2 regions of the Sphingomonas pollutisoli genome follow, and region 1 is predicted to be linked to the other one. Evidence: riboswitches for the same ligand, from Rfam matches in the RefSeq annotation. Region 1 holds a riboswitch; the other holds the start of a gene.

Region 1 (7,688 bases):
TCGACCATTTTCGTGCCGGTGCGCTGATGCTGCTGAACGAGTCGTTCGCCTCCACGACCGAGCGGGAGGGCTCGGATATCGCCGACGACATCGTGGAGTCATTGTGCGCGGGTGGCGCCCGGGTCGTCTTCGTCACCCACCTTTATGAATATGCCCATCGGGCGGCGGAGCGGCACGATGAAGCATCGCTCTTTCTGCGCGCCGACCGTGACGATCAGGGTCGGCGATCATTCCGCATCCTCGAAGGCGAGCCGCTCAGGACCAGTTTCGGTGAAGATCTGTATCGTAAGATCTTTGAAGGTTCGACGACAGCTATCGATACGGCATAGAACCACGTATGAAGAAACCGGTCGGCAAAGAGAGCGCCGGATTTCTTGTCGACTGGTTTTCGACCGGCTCGGTCGATCCTTGCGCGACATCGATGAACACGGCGATTGCGGCTCATGGACGCTTCTCACCCCCCAGGCGAAAATGCCGACTCATGCGATCGTCGCGGCCGTCCCCAACAGCGCAGCTCGCCGATCCCGCGCTGCGATCTGCTGCGCCGCCGCCTCCGCCGCGCCGCTCCGCACCTCCCGCGCCTGACGGGCCAATCCCATGATCGACCGTCCCGCATCCTCTAATTGACGGTCCAGTTCGCGGTCGAATCCACGCAAGATGTCCTCCGCCTGCTGGCGGAGTGTCCATCGCAGGTTTTCCGTATTCTGCGTCGTGATGCGCTCGACCTCCTGAAGAAGCCGCCGTCGGCGGCGCGCGTCGCGCCAAGCCGAGGGAAGAAGCCCATCGGTCAAGCCGGTAGGCAAAGGATTCATCGTTTCTGCTTGACGCTCGATCCAGGCGAGTTCGCGCGGCGCCTTCAGTTCGATCGTCACGGCGGGAACGACGAAGCGAACGTCGAGCGCGTCGATCGCGATCTGGCGCATCCGCTCGAGAGTCGGCAGAATCCGGTCGCGGGCACGCTCGGCCGCGGCGTCCAAGCGGATGCGGACGACTTGGGTCAGCTCGCGATAAGCGTCTTCGAAGAAACGGGTGCTCGCCGCCGCGATCACCGTGAATGCGCGTCGGTCGTGCGAACTGTCGATTGTGGGATCAAGAATCTGTCGGAGATGGTTCTGCGCACGCTGCCGGATCCCGGCCGCCTCTTCATCGATGAAGTTGCGGAGGCGCTGCCGTTCGCCGGCCATCAGATCGCCGGCCACACGCTGCTGCTCCATGATCTTGTCAACACCCTCACGGATAGCGGCGAGCTTCTCATCGAGAGCCTCGACGGGAAGTTTCATGGCCGCGCGGGCGATGTCGTTCTGGAACGCCAGCTCGGACAAATCCGCCTTGGTCTTGAGGATGGCGGCCTGGGCGAGAAGCCAGCTTCGCTCTTGCCACAGCGATTGGATGCGGCTCCTGAGTTCGACGATTCCGAAGACCGGCGTTCCGCGAGCTGCGACGGCCGACAGCGGCTCCTCGATTCCGCTCTTTGAAAGGATCGCCATGACATAGTCGCCGATTGTCTGGCGCTCCGCCGATGTCACGAGATCCGACTTGTTCAGGACCGGGATGATCCGTGCAGCATGTTGTTTGATCAGCGCGAGATATGCGATCTCCGCTTCGGTTATCGGGGGATCGGGTGACAGAACCATGATGGCGGCGTCACACTCCGGCAGAGCCGCCAATGCAGCATTGCTGTTGTGGCGTTCGGTCGAGCCAATTCCCGGTGTATCGATCACCACCAGGCCGTCGGAAAGCAAGGGAACAGGCAAGCTCAGCCGGACAGCGGCAACGTGCTGCCGGTTATGGGGATTGCCTGTTTCTGTTACGAATTCGGCGACCTTCTCGCGCAGCTCATCGATAGAGCCAGGGGCGTGACGTTCTGTGGGCCTATCGGTGAAATCGACCTCGAGCCTTGCTTGATCCCCATAAGCGATCGACGTCGGAATCGCCGTCAGCGGAACAACGCCGGTCGGAAGGGCGTCGACTCCAAGGATCGCGTTCAACAGCGTGGACTTTCCGCGCTTGAACTGGCCGACAATGGCGAGCTGGAAACGTCCTGCTTCGACGCGCTTCGAAAGTCTCTCGATCCGTGAAGCCACGGTCACCTCGGTATCGGCCAACTCGGGTTGGTCGACAGTTAACTGGTCGAGAAGGCGAAGCAATCGCGCCAAGGTGTCGGGGTGATGAGCGACCTCGATCATAACGGCCGGCCCTTTTGCCGGCTCCGGCAACTGCGCTTCGACGGTTTCAGAAAATGTTCAGACGGCCTGATCAGCTTCTCTGCTCCGCTTCAAGGATCGACATGGCTCCTGTCCTGGACCGCTTGCCCAGCAGATATTCCTGCACCCAGGGATGCTGACAGTGCTCAAGCTCGCGAACGGGCGCGACGGCGACAATATGTTTGTCAGCGAGCGCGGCGACACGGTCGCAGATCGCATAAAGGGTGTCGATGTCATGAGTGACCAGAACGACGGTCAGACCCAGGCCATGGGCCAAGTCATGGATCAGCCGGTCAATTTGCCCTGCCATGATCGGATCGAGACCCGAGGTCGGCTCGTCGAGTAACAGCAGTTCCGGATCAATCGCAATCGCGCGCGCCACGCCCGCCCGTTTTTGCATGCCGCCCGACAACTCGCTTGGATATTTGAACAGAGCATCGTCCGGAAGGCCGGCCTGGCGCACTTTGAGCGCGGCGATCTGATCCAGTAGCTCCTGCGGCAGGCGCGCATTTTCGCGGAGCGGCACCTGGACATTTTCGCAGACTGTAAGCGTCGAGAAGAGCGCGTTTGCTTGGAAAAGGACTCCCCAACGCCGTTTCACGTTCGCGACGGCCGTCTCGTCATCGGAATAAATGTCCGTTCCGAATACGTGGATCGTTCCTGCCGCAGGGCGCAGCAGTCCGATGATGGATTTGAGGAGCACCGATTTGCCCGATCCTGAGCCGCCGACCAACCCAAGGATCTCGCCGCGATTTACGGTGAGATCGAGCTGATCGTGAATGAGCTGATCTCCGATCACTGTTTGGAGACCCTCGATTACTAACGGCGACGGCCGCGACGCGGCATCGTCCTTTCCCGTCACAGTTTTGGGTGCGTGACCTGACCAGCGGATGGGTGAAATGCTTGTAGGCAGTCGTCCAGGCACAATTCCTCCTTGGTGCGTAATCGCAAAAAGGTAGGAATCATCAGCCTTGCAGGCGGTTCGGCTCTCGGGCCAGGCAGGAATCCATTGCCGCGCACCATCCTATGGCGAGCTTTTTGGCCGCGCAAGCAAGCATTGCCGGGCCCGTTTTACGACTGTTGACGCGACGCGAAGAACAAGTCACGACAGTAGCGTGGCTGGCCCAAATCTGCCATCCGGTGTGATGCAGGTCGCCGTGCCGGCAAGGGGATGGAGTCCCCCATACTCGCCGAAAGGCTGATGACTCCTACCGTGCCGAGCGCGGTGGGAGTGTGTCCTCGCCGCATCTCGACGTCCTCGACACACAAGGCGCCCGCCAATCTCGGGCGTGAGAGGATACAGTGATGTTGCGGAGGTTGCCAAGACGAGGGCACCATGGATCGCCGGTCGCGGGCGGTGCTCGAAGCAGGGCCATGATCAACGAGGCCGCGGGCATGCGCTTGAGGTTTCTGTGTGCCCGGCCGCCCGCAGGGAGGTTGGATGCCTAGCGGAGCGAGGGAAAGTCTCGGAACGAACGCGGACAAGCTGCGGGCGGCCCTTGAGCTAGGGTGCCGGCTTCAGTTTAACTTTTCGGGTTTTTTCCTGATCATCGGGGTCATGGTCCGGTCCGCCAGTGTCGCGGGCCTCGCGATCGTGGTCTATAATTGTGCATCGATCGAAGCTCTTCTTGCCGGCAGCCTTTTCCTGGGCCGTCCGACGAGGCGCAAATTGGCCTCCTTCTATTGCGCCGGACTGGGGTTACCGGTGGTGGTGGTCGTCTGGTGCCTCATCGAGCAGATGAGCCACCCCATCGTACCCAAATGGGATTGGATCGCCTCGTCCGCTGCCTGTGCGATGGGCGTGAATATCTACGAAGCGTGGTCGCTCGCAAGGTTCCGACGCGAAGGGTCGAGGCTTGTCGAGGCGATGGCGCCCGTGGTTAGGTCCACGCTACCCTATAGCGTCGCAGTGTTGGTTGCAGGCTTCGTCACGCTGGGCACGCACAGCGTCTGGGTGGACGTTGCGATCGGCGTGGCGATCATCGCCGGGCATATCGAGGCTGTTCCTCTGCTCCGGCGGCTGGGAGCGTTCGACGTCGCTGCAAGCGGACATGGCGGTTCGGCTGCCTATCAGCTGCTCCTCTCCTATCCCCGTCTGGGCGTGCTAACTTCATCGGCGTGGCAAGAAGCGGTCGAGAGCGTGCGGAGGCGAAGTTTCTTTCGTGCTCTGCGCTAGCGCCGAACGTGGCGTCCATGGTGCGGCGAGTGGCGGTTGTCCGCTTTTCCCCTCTTGAGGGCGCCACTCAGCTCTCATCGCGGTCGCTGGCGAATGTGTCGATCGGGGCTATGCCAGGTCTGCTTCGCCGCGCCCGAGTCCGCGACTACCGCGACCTTGTGGCGATCAGGAGCTTCATGACGGCCGACCTGCATCGTTTCGCCGATGTGACCGAGCGAGAGCTTATCCATATGATGAAGGGGAGGATCGCGCTTCGTCACCGCGGACAAGCGCCGAACAGCAAGCAACATGCCGACCGGCTGCTCGAATCAATTAGGGCCGACCCTGCCATGATGTCAAACCCCACATGAGGTCGCATCGGAGGACCGCCAGATGAACCATGCCGACCGCCATGCGCGTCCCGGAAGTGATTGCTGCGCCAGCCAGGCCAAGCCCGACGATGAGGCGAAGGACCCGGTCTGCGGCATAACCGTTGACCCCGAGACCACGCCGCATCATGCGGCGCATGACGGCCAAGACTATCATTTCTGCAGCGCGGACTGCCAAGCCAAGTTCGTCGCGAACCCGCAAGCCTATCCGGACGATCGCCGCCCGGAGCCCGCGGCCAGCCCGGGCGCGATCTGGACCTGCCCGATGCACCCGCAGATTCGCCGCGACGGTCCGGGGACCTGCCCGATCTGCGGCATGGCGCTCGAACCCGAGGAGCCCTCGCTCGACGACGCGCCCGATGCCGAGCTTGTCGATTTCACGCGGCGCCTATGGGTTTCGGGCGTGCTCACGCTGCCGCTGCTCGCCGTCTCCATGGGCGCCGAGATGATCGGCATCCACATCGTCGATCCGATGCTGTCGCCCTGGATCCAGCTCGTGCTGACCGCGCCGATCGTATTATGGGGCGGGCTGCCCTTTTTCGAACGGGGCTGGGCGTCGCTCAGGAGCCGCCACTACAATATGTTCACGCTGATCACGATCGGGGTCGGCGCAGCATTCCTCTACAGCCTGGTGGCGACGCTCGCTCCGGGCTTGTTCCCGCCAAGCTTCCGCGAGCACGGCGCGATGATGCCGATCTATTACGAGGCGGCCGGGGTCGTGGTGACGCTGGTGCTGCTGGGACAAGTGCTCGAGCTTCGCGCCCGCGCCGCGACCGGCCGGGCAATCCGAGCGCTGCTCGGCCTCGCGCCGAAGACCGCGCATCGGCTCGATGCCGACGGCATTGAACGCGAAGTCACGCTGGCCGATATCACCGTCGGCGACCGGCTGCGCGTGCGGCCGGGCGAAGCGATCCCGGTTGACGGGGTGGTGATCGAGGGCCGCTCGCCGGTCGACGAATCGATGCTCACCGGCGAGTCCGCGCCGGTGGTCAAGGAGGCGGAGGCTGCGGTTACCGGCGGCACGGTCAATGGCACCGGCAGCCTGGTGATCGAAGCCCGGGCGATCGGATCGGACACCGTGCTCGCGCGGATCGTCAAGATGGTCGGCCAGGCGCAGCGCAGCCGCGCGCCGATCCAGGCGGTGGCGGATCGTGTCTCGGGCTGGTTTGTGCCGCTGGTCGTTCTGATCGCGTTCGCGGCATTCGTGACTTGGAACCTGGTCGGCCCCGAACCGCGTTTCGGTCACGCGCTGTTGAATGCGATCGCGGTGCTAGTTATCGCCTGCCCGTGCGCGCTAGGACTCGCCACACCGATGTCGATCATGGTCGGTGCCGGACGCGGCGCGCGTGCCGGCGTACTGGTCAAGAACGCCGAAACGCTCCAGACGCTCGACAAGGTCGATACGCTGGTCATCGACAAGACCGGCACGCTGACAGAGGGTAAGCCCAAGCTCATCGCCGTCGAACGAGACGGCGGTTTCAGCAAGGATGCTCTGCTCGCTGCCGCAGCGGCTGTCGAAAGCCGTTCTGAGCACCCGCTGGCGTATGCCGTTGTGACAGCGGCCGAGGCGGCCGGCCTCAAGCTCTCGCCGGCGGAGGATTTCGAATCTCAGACCGGCCTCGGGATCAGCGGCCGGGTCGTGGGGCGCGCGGTCGTCGTCGGCAATGCTGCGCAGATGCGGCGGATCGGAGTCGACCCCAGCCCGCTCGATGCTCCTGCAGAGCGTCACCGCAGCGAAGGCGCCGGCGTCATGCTGGTGGCGATCGACGGGCGTCTGGCAGGGCTGCTCGCCGTCGCCGATCCGCTCAAACAATCGGCGCGCGACGCGATCGCGCAACTGCGCAAAGACGGGCTGCGCATCGTGATGCTGACGGGCGACAGCCTTGAGACGGCGGAAGCGATCAGGCGCCAGATCGGCGGGATCGACGAGGTGCATGCCGATCTCAAGCCCGAGGACAAAGCGCGGATCATCGGCGAGCTCAAGGCCAAGGGAGCGACCGTTGCGATGGCCGGCGACGGCATCAACGACGCGCCCGCACTCGCCGCCGCGGACGTCGGCGTGGCGATGGGAACGGGCGTCGATATCGCGATCGAAAGCGCGGGCATGACGCTGACCAAGGGCGACCTCGCGGCGATGGTGCGTGCGCGCCGGCTCGCGCGCGCGACGATGGGCAATATTCGCCAGAATTTGTTCTTCTCGTTCCTGTTCAACGGCATCGGCGTGCCGGTAGCGGCTGGCGTGCTCTATCCGGTCGCGGGCGTATTGATGTCGCCGATGTTCGCGGGCGCCGCGATGGCGCTGTCGAGCTTCACCGTCGTCTTGAACGCGCTCAGGCTCAATGACGTGAAGCTCTGAACATCGGCCAAGCGTCGGAAGCGAGCGGTGTCTCGCAGCGGATGATCCGCCACTTGAGAACATTGGCTTGATCCTGCACGACACCGCGGCGCGACGGCGGCCGTCGCGGCTATTCGGCCGCCGATCTCCACCGGCTGCGTTTCATCGCCAACGCGCGCGATCTGGGCTTTCCGATCGAGGAATCCGTATCCTGCTCGACCTGTGGAATGACCGGAGCCGAGCGAGCGCCGAAGTGAAGGCGCTGGCCGAGGAGCTCCAGTGCAAGGCCAAGGCCTTAGAAGCAATGCGACGCACGCTCGTAGATCTAGCCGAACGCTGCCATGGCGACGCGCGGTCCGACTACCCAATCATAGAAAGGCTGGCGCGAGATGGCTGATTCCTGCCTCAGTAGCCTTCTTGGCAACCGCAACGAATTGACTCCCGTAGAAGGGAGGAGCATTTTCACGCCGTGCTGAAGCTACTGCGCCATCTCTTATGTATTGGCATCCTGTTCGGCCTCGCCGGAAACGGGATGGCGGTCGCGGCGCCGTGCCTGCTGATGACGCAGGATCAGATCGCTTCCAATGCCTCCATGCCGGACTGCA
Region 2 (7,688 bases), on a different contig from region 1:
ACGTACTTTCGTGTAGTGACCCCTTGTAGACGATGACCTTGTCCGAGAGGAGGTCGCCGTGTCGCCGGCAGAACAACTCGAGCTTGTCGCGTTCACCGATGAGTTCGACGCACATGGTCAGATGCGGATCGGCGATTTCGGCGCCGTTCTGGCGGACCGGGCCATGGTTGCTATAGCCATAGTGCGTGTGGTGCGCGACGGCATTCATGATGCCGTCGTCCTTGGCGGTCGCGACCAAGACCCGGTACAGCGGCTTTGCCGACCAGAGTGAACGCGCCCCTGCCCTCGCCACTTTGTCGGATGGCTTCATGTAAATCCGGATCATGCCGATCTCGGCGGGAGTTACTTCATGAGGGTAAGACATGTGTTCACTTTCGCTTTCATTGCTGAGAAGGGGGGACAAAGGAAGGAATTGTGCAAGGGTGAGCGCCGACCGCGCGGCTCTCGCGTCACGAAGCGTTGAATCAGGGACGACAAAACCCTTGTCGTGTTTGGGCACTGCGATGCGCTGGGAGAGATAGATTCCGCTGTGTCCGGAGCAGAGATAAGACACGAAGCACGCGACCGCGATTGGAACGGCGTTGGTGGCGCCGAACAACTCGATGCCCATGATGGTGCAGGCGAGCGGCGTGTTGGTGGCGCCGGCGAAGACCGCGACGAAGCCAATCCCCGCGAAGAGGTCGATAGGAGCGCCGAGCAAACCACCCAAAGCGTTCCCCAGTGCGGCACCGATGAAGAAGAGCGGCGTGACCTCGCCGCCTTTGAAGCCGGCGCTGAGCGTGACGACTGTAAACACCATCTTGAGGAGCCAGCTCCAGTGATCGACCGGCGCTGAGAAGAAGCCTGCGATCGTCGGCACTCCCGGGGGTGCCGACACACCGAGCCCGAGATAGTCTCGAGTGCCGAGCGCATAGACCAGGCCGATGATGAGCAGACCGCCAACGAAAGGACGAAGCGGTCCGAACGGGAACAGCCGCTTGAAAAAGGCGCCGAGATTGTGGTTCGCTTCGGCAAAGACGAGGCTCGCCAGTCCGAACGCGATGCCGGCGAGTGCGGCCTTGGCCAGCAGGAGAGGCTCCGTCATCAACGAGCCGCCGCTGCCCGATACATAATCGATGTGATAGGCGCCGTGGTGGATGCCCAACTGATGGCAGGTCCAGTCGCCGACGATACCTGCTACGAGGCACGGTACGAGCGCAGGGTATTCGATTCTTCCGACAGCCAGAACCTCCAGCGCAAATACGGCACCGGCGAGCGGTGTGCCGAACACGGCACCGAAGCCGGCGGCGATGCCAGCCATCAGGATGATGCGGACTCCCGACTCATCGAGACGGAAGAAGCGACCAGCGGCGCTGGCCAGGCTGCCTCCGAGTTGAACGGCCGTGCCCTCTCGACCTGCCGAACCGCCAAAGAGATGCGTCGCGACAGTGCCGACGAAGATCAGGGGTGCCATCCGCAACGGGACGCCGCCGCCAGGCTCGTGGATCTGGTCCACGATGAGATTGTTGCCACCTTCGACGCTCTTGCCCATCCAATGGTACAACATGCCGATGGCAAATCCGCCGACCGGGAGGAGGAACAGCAGCCAAGGGTGCGCAAAGCGCGTCCGTGTCGCGACATCGAGGCTCCAGAGGAACGCCGCGCACAGCGAGCCAACGGCGATCGCCATCGGAACGAGGACGATCGTCCAGCGCGCAACCGAGACAGCATGGTCATGCTGCGTCCGGATGAAGGCAGCCAGATTGAACTGGTGAAATAGATTCGAAAACGAAGCGCGCACGATTCCCCCGCATATTGCGTTGCCGCAAACGGTAGGAATCATCAGCCCGGATGGGCGGTTCGGCTCAGGTGAGCCCGGCAGAAATCCATTGCCAGAGCGGGCATATGCAGAAGAGCGTGACACCCGTCAATCGTCGAGGCGGACCAAAATCGAACTTTTTGCTGCATCGCAGCGAAAAGAGGTGCGGTGTGGCAATTCTGCATCAAACGCGCGGCTGTTCTTGCTCGAAGATCTCATGGATTGAAGCGCCTTGTGGATGTCTGTTGACCCACAAGGGGCAAGCCGAGTATCATGTCGAGGTTGGGGATGGAGTCCCCCATAACCGCCGCGCTCGCCGCGGCTGATGACTCCTACTGCGAAGTAAGAAAAGCGGTAGGAGATTGATGTCGTGCAAGCAGCCCAGCCGGCGATTCCCACCTCACAATCCCTGGAGCGCCTTTTCGAGCGCGTCGAATTGATCCCCGGCCGTGGCGATCCACGATCGAACCGCCTTTGCGTTATGACGTTCGTCGCCTTGTTGGCGGGAGAACGACACAGGGATGATCCGAGGACCGCATCACCATTCATCCGGACTTTCGCCGTCCGACTGAATGACAGCCTGCCGGACAATAAGCGACAGCAGCTCAAAATCTTCGCGCCGCGGATCGTCGGCACGAACGATCAATGCGACAATTTGCGAGCCGAGATAGTTCGCTCGTGTTTCGCACAGGAGATCGTACCTCAGCTTCGGCGCGATCGCGATCGTGCTTGGCTTCCCGAGTCGACGTGGGAGCGCATCTATGCGTTTTCCGCCCAGCCGTTTGTCACGAGCGCGGCTTCGGCCCCGTTAATGGACAGGCTGTTGGGATCTGTTCGTCCCCAGGAGTTCGATCAGGTCTCGCGCCTGGCCAGCGATTTGCTGATCACCTGCGCGCGAGCGGCACCCGATAACAAGGGCGACTGGTATTGGGGCAAGGCGATCGAGCTCCTTGATCGACTCTGCGATGCCGGCCCCAGGGCGGCGGGCAATGCGATCAGCGCCGAGACCATTCTGGCCGCAGAGCAGAAACTGCAGCGTCGTAGCGGCTCACGGAAAGGCCTTTCAGGGCTGCTGGAGCGTCTGCATGACCTGATCGGGTGGATTGCGGACCAGCCCACACCGACCCTTACTGCGGTCGATGCGCAATATATGGTGATGAAAAACGCCATGAAGAACCCGGGCGACTGGGACGAGGTTTGGACGGTAAGGCCCGCAGCGACGCCATCGGGAGCGCCAGCCAAGCAGGCGCCCGCCCCCTTATTCCCGCTCAAGTCGAAGACCTCGTCGTCCTGAGACGGCCCCGCTTAAGCGGACATGCGGCTGCTTTCCGCATCTCGACGCAGCTACGGTACGAGACGGCTGAGACAGTCAATGCAAAGCTCGTCAGTAAGTCGCTACGCGCCCAGAGAAGCACCGCCGGTGTAAGACAGCCGGCATGATGACATCTCGGCCTGCCCATGCTGGCAGTTGCCATCTTTAAATCGTCATTAAATCTTGCAAAGAGGCAGCAAGGGAGACTTGCTATGCTTTTGTCACGACGCGAAGCGATCATCGGTGCGACCGCGATTGCCGCCACCGCGGTCGTGCGCATCCCCGCGCGGGCAGCGCCTCCGGCGGTCAATTTCCTCGTTCTAGGGGATTGGGGTCGAGACGGAGCATCCCATCAGCAAGATGTAGCGGACGCGATGGGCCGGTCGGCCAAGCAGATTGGCAGCCGTTTCGTGGTCACCGTCGGCGACAATTTCTACGATAATGGTGTTCAGAGTGCCGACGATCCGCAGTGGCAAAGCTCGTTCGAACATGTCTACACGGCGCCGTCGCTGCAAACGCCATGGTATGCCAGCCTCGGAAATCACGACTATCGGGGCAATCCCCAAGCCCAACTCGAATATGCGGGGTCAAGCAAGCGATGGCGACTGCCGAGCCGCTATTACAAAATTGCGGGCGTTGACATCGGCGCCCCCCATCTGGACCTCTTCATCCTCGACACATCGCCGCTGGTGAACAAATATCGGACCGAATCCGATGGCCCGATCCGCGCGAATGTGCTCACGCAGGACACGCGCACGCAATTGGCTTGGCTCGATCGCGAGCTCGCAGCCTCGCGCGCGCCCTGGAAACTGGTAGCGGGGCATCACCCGATCTTCTCCGGCGGCAGTTCGCACGGAAACACACCGGAAATGATCGCGCAGGTCGAGCCGATCCTCAAGCGGCATGGCGTGCAGGCATATCTTGCCGGGCACGATCACGATCTTCAATTTCTCGATCGCGATGGCCTATCCCTTATACAAACGGGAGCGGGGTCCGAGGTGCGTCCTGTTCAGGCCGTAGAAGGGACCGAATATTGTAACGCGCGTTCCGGTTTTACATGCCTTCGGAGCGATCCGGATATGCTCTCGCTGGAATTTGTAGACTATACCGGCGGCTCGTTATTCAAGCGGAATATCGGCCGCGAAATTGCGCGTTCGCGAAGGGCAGCCTGATCGCCGCGTCTAGCGGCGCCAGTCAACAATTGGAGTTGCCGTCATCACGGACGCTCTTGAGCGGCGCGCGCTCGATTGGTGGTGACCCGAGAAAAGGCTGATTTCATCGAGCGCCCATTCGACGGACTTGCCTTTCAGCGTCGGGACGGCCGCGAGCCCCTGCCCGTCTTCCGCGGTCGTGAAATCGTTTCACGTAGAGCGCCCAATCGACTCAATGTATCGACCGACCGTTTCTGATCCACCGCCGAGAGACCGAGCGCGATCGCTTCGAGCGCTGCCACCGTGGCCGCATGCAGTGCGACTTTTCGGGCTTTACCGCGTCGCACCGGCACGACGATGGTTGCGCGCTCCGCCAGGCGTTGCTCCAGCGAGTCGGTGACAAGAACGATCGGCAGGCCGAGCCGTTGGCCTTCTTCGATCGTTGCTTCCACCTCCTGATAGGCACCGCCATAAGCGAGCAGCAGCAAAGCATCGCCCGCCTGCAAATCGAGGAGCTGGTCGGCGAGCGCGATGCCGCTGGCGTCGCATGTCGCAGAGCGTCGGCCGCTCCGGCCGAGCAATATGCTCATATAGCGCGCCAATGGACCGGACTGACCGATACCGAAAACGACGATCCGCTGGGCGGAATTGAGTGTGGACACGGCCGCGATGAGCATGAGGCGGGTGGCCTCGGTCTTGAGCGCGGCAATCGCGTCTTGATGGGTTTCGAGGACGAAATCGATCGCATGTTCGGTACCCGCGTCGATTCTGGCCAAAGTGCGCTTCATGTTTGCAGCTGGCGTCGATCCGCTATCGAGGCTCTCCGCGATGATTTTCCGCAAGTCCGGCAGCCCGGAAAAGCCCAGCGCTTTCGCAGCCCGTACCACCGTCGCATCGGATGTTCCGATGGCTCGAGCCAGTTCGGTCGCTGAACTCGCGAGCGCAGCCACCCTGTTCTGATCGATATAGCGGGCAACCCGCAACACGGCGGCAGGCAGCGCGTCGCGCAATGCTTCGATACGCGCGCTCAGCAGATCGGTCTTTCTGGTCTCGGACATCGCTGCGCTCGTTTCAAATGTGGTGGGAGGCACGAATCGCGTACCCGGTGCGTGTAGTGATTCTGTCACATCGCCAATCTAGGTAGCAAATACTACGAATCGGAATTGGACGACATCGCCGCGGTCTGCCCCTGAAACTGCGCCAAAGAGCGCATTGGTGTCGTACCGGCCGAATGGTCGGGTCGGCCCTCAAGGGGAAAAGCCATCGCGAACGATCGTCCATTCGGCAAGAGGGGGATTTCGATGAAGGCGATGAAGGCGAGTTTCTGTTCGGGTGTCACCCTGACGAGTATGCTGATGGTCGCTCCCGCATGGGCCCAGGCCACCCCCGAGGCGACCGCTCCTCAAAAGTCCGATATTGCCGAAGGCAGTGACATCGTCGTGACGGCAACCAAGGCCAATGAGATTGCCCCAGTCACGGTTTCACTGGCGACGACCCAGCCGCAGGCGATCGTCTCGCGCTCGTTCATCGAGGATTCGTTGCCCGCGACCGCGGACTTCAACCAGCTTGCACTGATCACCCCCAGCTTCTCAAACACGGGCAGCAATGGAGGCGTCGGTGTCAGCGAATCCAAGGGGCAATTGCGCGGCTTCCAGGACGGCGAGTATAACATCACCTATGATGGTGTTCCGTTCGGCGACACCAATGACCCGACACATCACAGCAATACCTTCTTCCCCTCGAATACGGTGGAAACGCTGGTCGTCGATCGCGGCCCGGGTAACGCGAGCAATCTTGGCCAGGCGACCTTCGGCGGCAGCGTCAACCTGTTCTCGCGGGCAACGCGTGAGGATCCGAGCGCGACGTTCCGCGCGGCTTACGGCACCTTCAACACGTTCCTGGGCCGGGCGATGCTGCAGTCTGGTTCGATCGACAAGCTCGGCGGCACGCAGATTCTCCTCGGCGGGCAATATGTCCGCACTGACGGCCGCCTGACCTATTCGCCCTATCACCAGACCAACCTGTTCGGGAAAGTGGTGATCCCGATCGGCCCGGACGTGCGACTGACGCTGGTGTCGACCTACAACAAGAACCATTTCAACCAGCCGGACAATGACGGCGCAACGCTCGCGCAGGTCGCACAATTTGGCAAGACGTTCAGCCTCAACAACGATCCGACGACACCACAATATCAGGGCTACAATTACACCGACAAGACGACTGATTTCGAGATCGTCAAGTTGGAAGCCGACATTGCGCCCGGCACCCGGTTCGAAAACCGAACTTACACCTATTATTACAACAATTCCACGCTCTCGGCCGCGGACGTGACCGGCGGAACGCCCAATCAGGTGACCGCTGCGGATGGAAAAACCAAGATCATCGGCCACGTACCTGGCTACACCAAGCTCAACAGCTACCGGGTTTATGGCGACATCGCCAAAGCCATAATCGACCTCGGTCCGGCCACATTGACCACCGGCGCATGGATTGAGTGGAGCGTCACTCATCGCAAGCGCTATCAATATGACCTAACCGCGGGTGGTCCGGCTGCCAATGCCTTCGATTATAATCAAAAGACGCCGGCCGGCGTCCCCAAATACATCAATTACGATCAGGATTCACGCGGCAACCAGCAACAGCTTTTCGCCGAGCTGGAAATCAGGCCTTTTGAAAATCTGAAGATCACGCCTGGCATCAAATATATCGACTTCACCCGTTCGGTTAACGCGATCGCCAACCAGAAGACGCACGCACCGGCGATTTTCTCCGAAAGCTGGGACGACACGCTGCCGTTCGTGACGATCAACTATCAGCCAATCGATGGTCTTGCGATCTACGCCCAATATGCCCGCGGGTTTTTGGCGCCGCCGCTTGACGTGCTGCAAATCCAAAATCCAGCCAAGAACACGGTCGAACCGCAGCGGTCGACGAACTATCAGTTGGGCTTCGTCTATCACGGTTCGCATCTGTCAATCGACGCCGATGTGTATAGCATCGACTTCACCAACAAGTTTCAAAGCAAGAAGGACGGAGCAGGCGACACCGTGTTCTACAATTCTGGCGGCGCGCTCTACAAGGGTATCGAAGGTCAGGTAACATACGCTTTCGACAATGGTCTTGCGCTCTTTGCCAATGCATCGCGTAATTACGCTAAAACCAAGGACACGCGCTTGCAGGTGGCCAATGCCCCGTTCATGACCGCGGCTGGCGGGATTCTCTACAGGCATGGCGGGATCAAGGCGTCGCTGATCGACAAATATACCGGTGTGCAATACGGCGACGACGCGCAGACGCCAGACTATCGCATTCCCGGCTACAATACGGCGATCGTGTCGCTGGGATATGATTTTGGGAGGTTCGCGGTTGAGGGCACGGTCTCCGACCTGTTCGACAGCACCAAGGTCACGAACATCACCGTGAATGG

What was found. A riboswitch is a leader RNA that binds a small molecule or an ion and turns the genes downstream of it on or off. The one in region 1 is predicted to bind fluoride.
Region 2: it holds a riboswitch for fluoride, as region 1 does, so the genes downstream of both, PX554_RS24965 (DUF190 domain-containing protein) here and PX554_RS20515 (ABC transporter ATP-binding protein) in region 1, are expected to answer to the same signal.

What each region holds. Positions count from the first base shown of each region.
Region 1 is NZ_JARFNJ010000011.1:19,714-27,401, reverse strand. It holds gene PX554_RS20525 (MutS-related protein) at 1-329, shown strand, start outside; gene PX554_RS20520 (dynamin family protein) at 480-2,186, opposite strand; gene PX554_RS20515 (ABC transporter ATP-binding protein) at 2,257-3,003, opposite strand; fluoride riboswitch at 3,154-3,227, opposite strand; fluoride riboswitch at 3,363-3,422, shown strand; gene PX554_RS20510 (hypothetical protein) at 3,646-4,380, shown strand; gene PX554_RS20505 (hypothetical protein) at 4,557-4,730, shown strand; gene PX554_RS20500 (heavy metal translocating P-type ATPase) at 4,753-7,104, shown strand; partial or broken gene PX554_RS20495 (MerR family transcriptional regulator) at 7,101-7,480, shown strand; gene PX554_RS20490 (hypothetical protein) at 7,553-7,688, shown strand, end outside.
Region 2 is NZ_JARFNJ010000022.1:54-7,741, forward strand. It holds gene PX554_RS24965 (DUF190 domain-containing protein) at 1-1,780, opposite strand, end outside; fluoride riboswitch at 1,806-1,882, opposite strand; fluoride riboswitch at 2,074-2,140, shown strand; gene PX554_RS24970 (hypothetical protein) at 2,169-3,092, shown strand; gene PX554_RS24975 (purple acid phosphatase family protein) at 3,323-4,282, shown strand; gene PX554_RS24980 (MurR/RpiR family transcriptional regulator) at 4,417-5,319, opposite strand; gene PX554_RS24985 (TonB-dependent receptor) at 5,563-7,688, shown strand, end outside.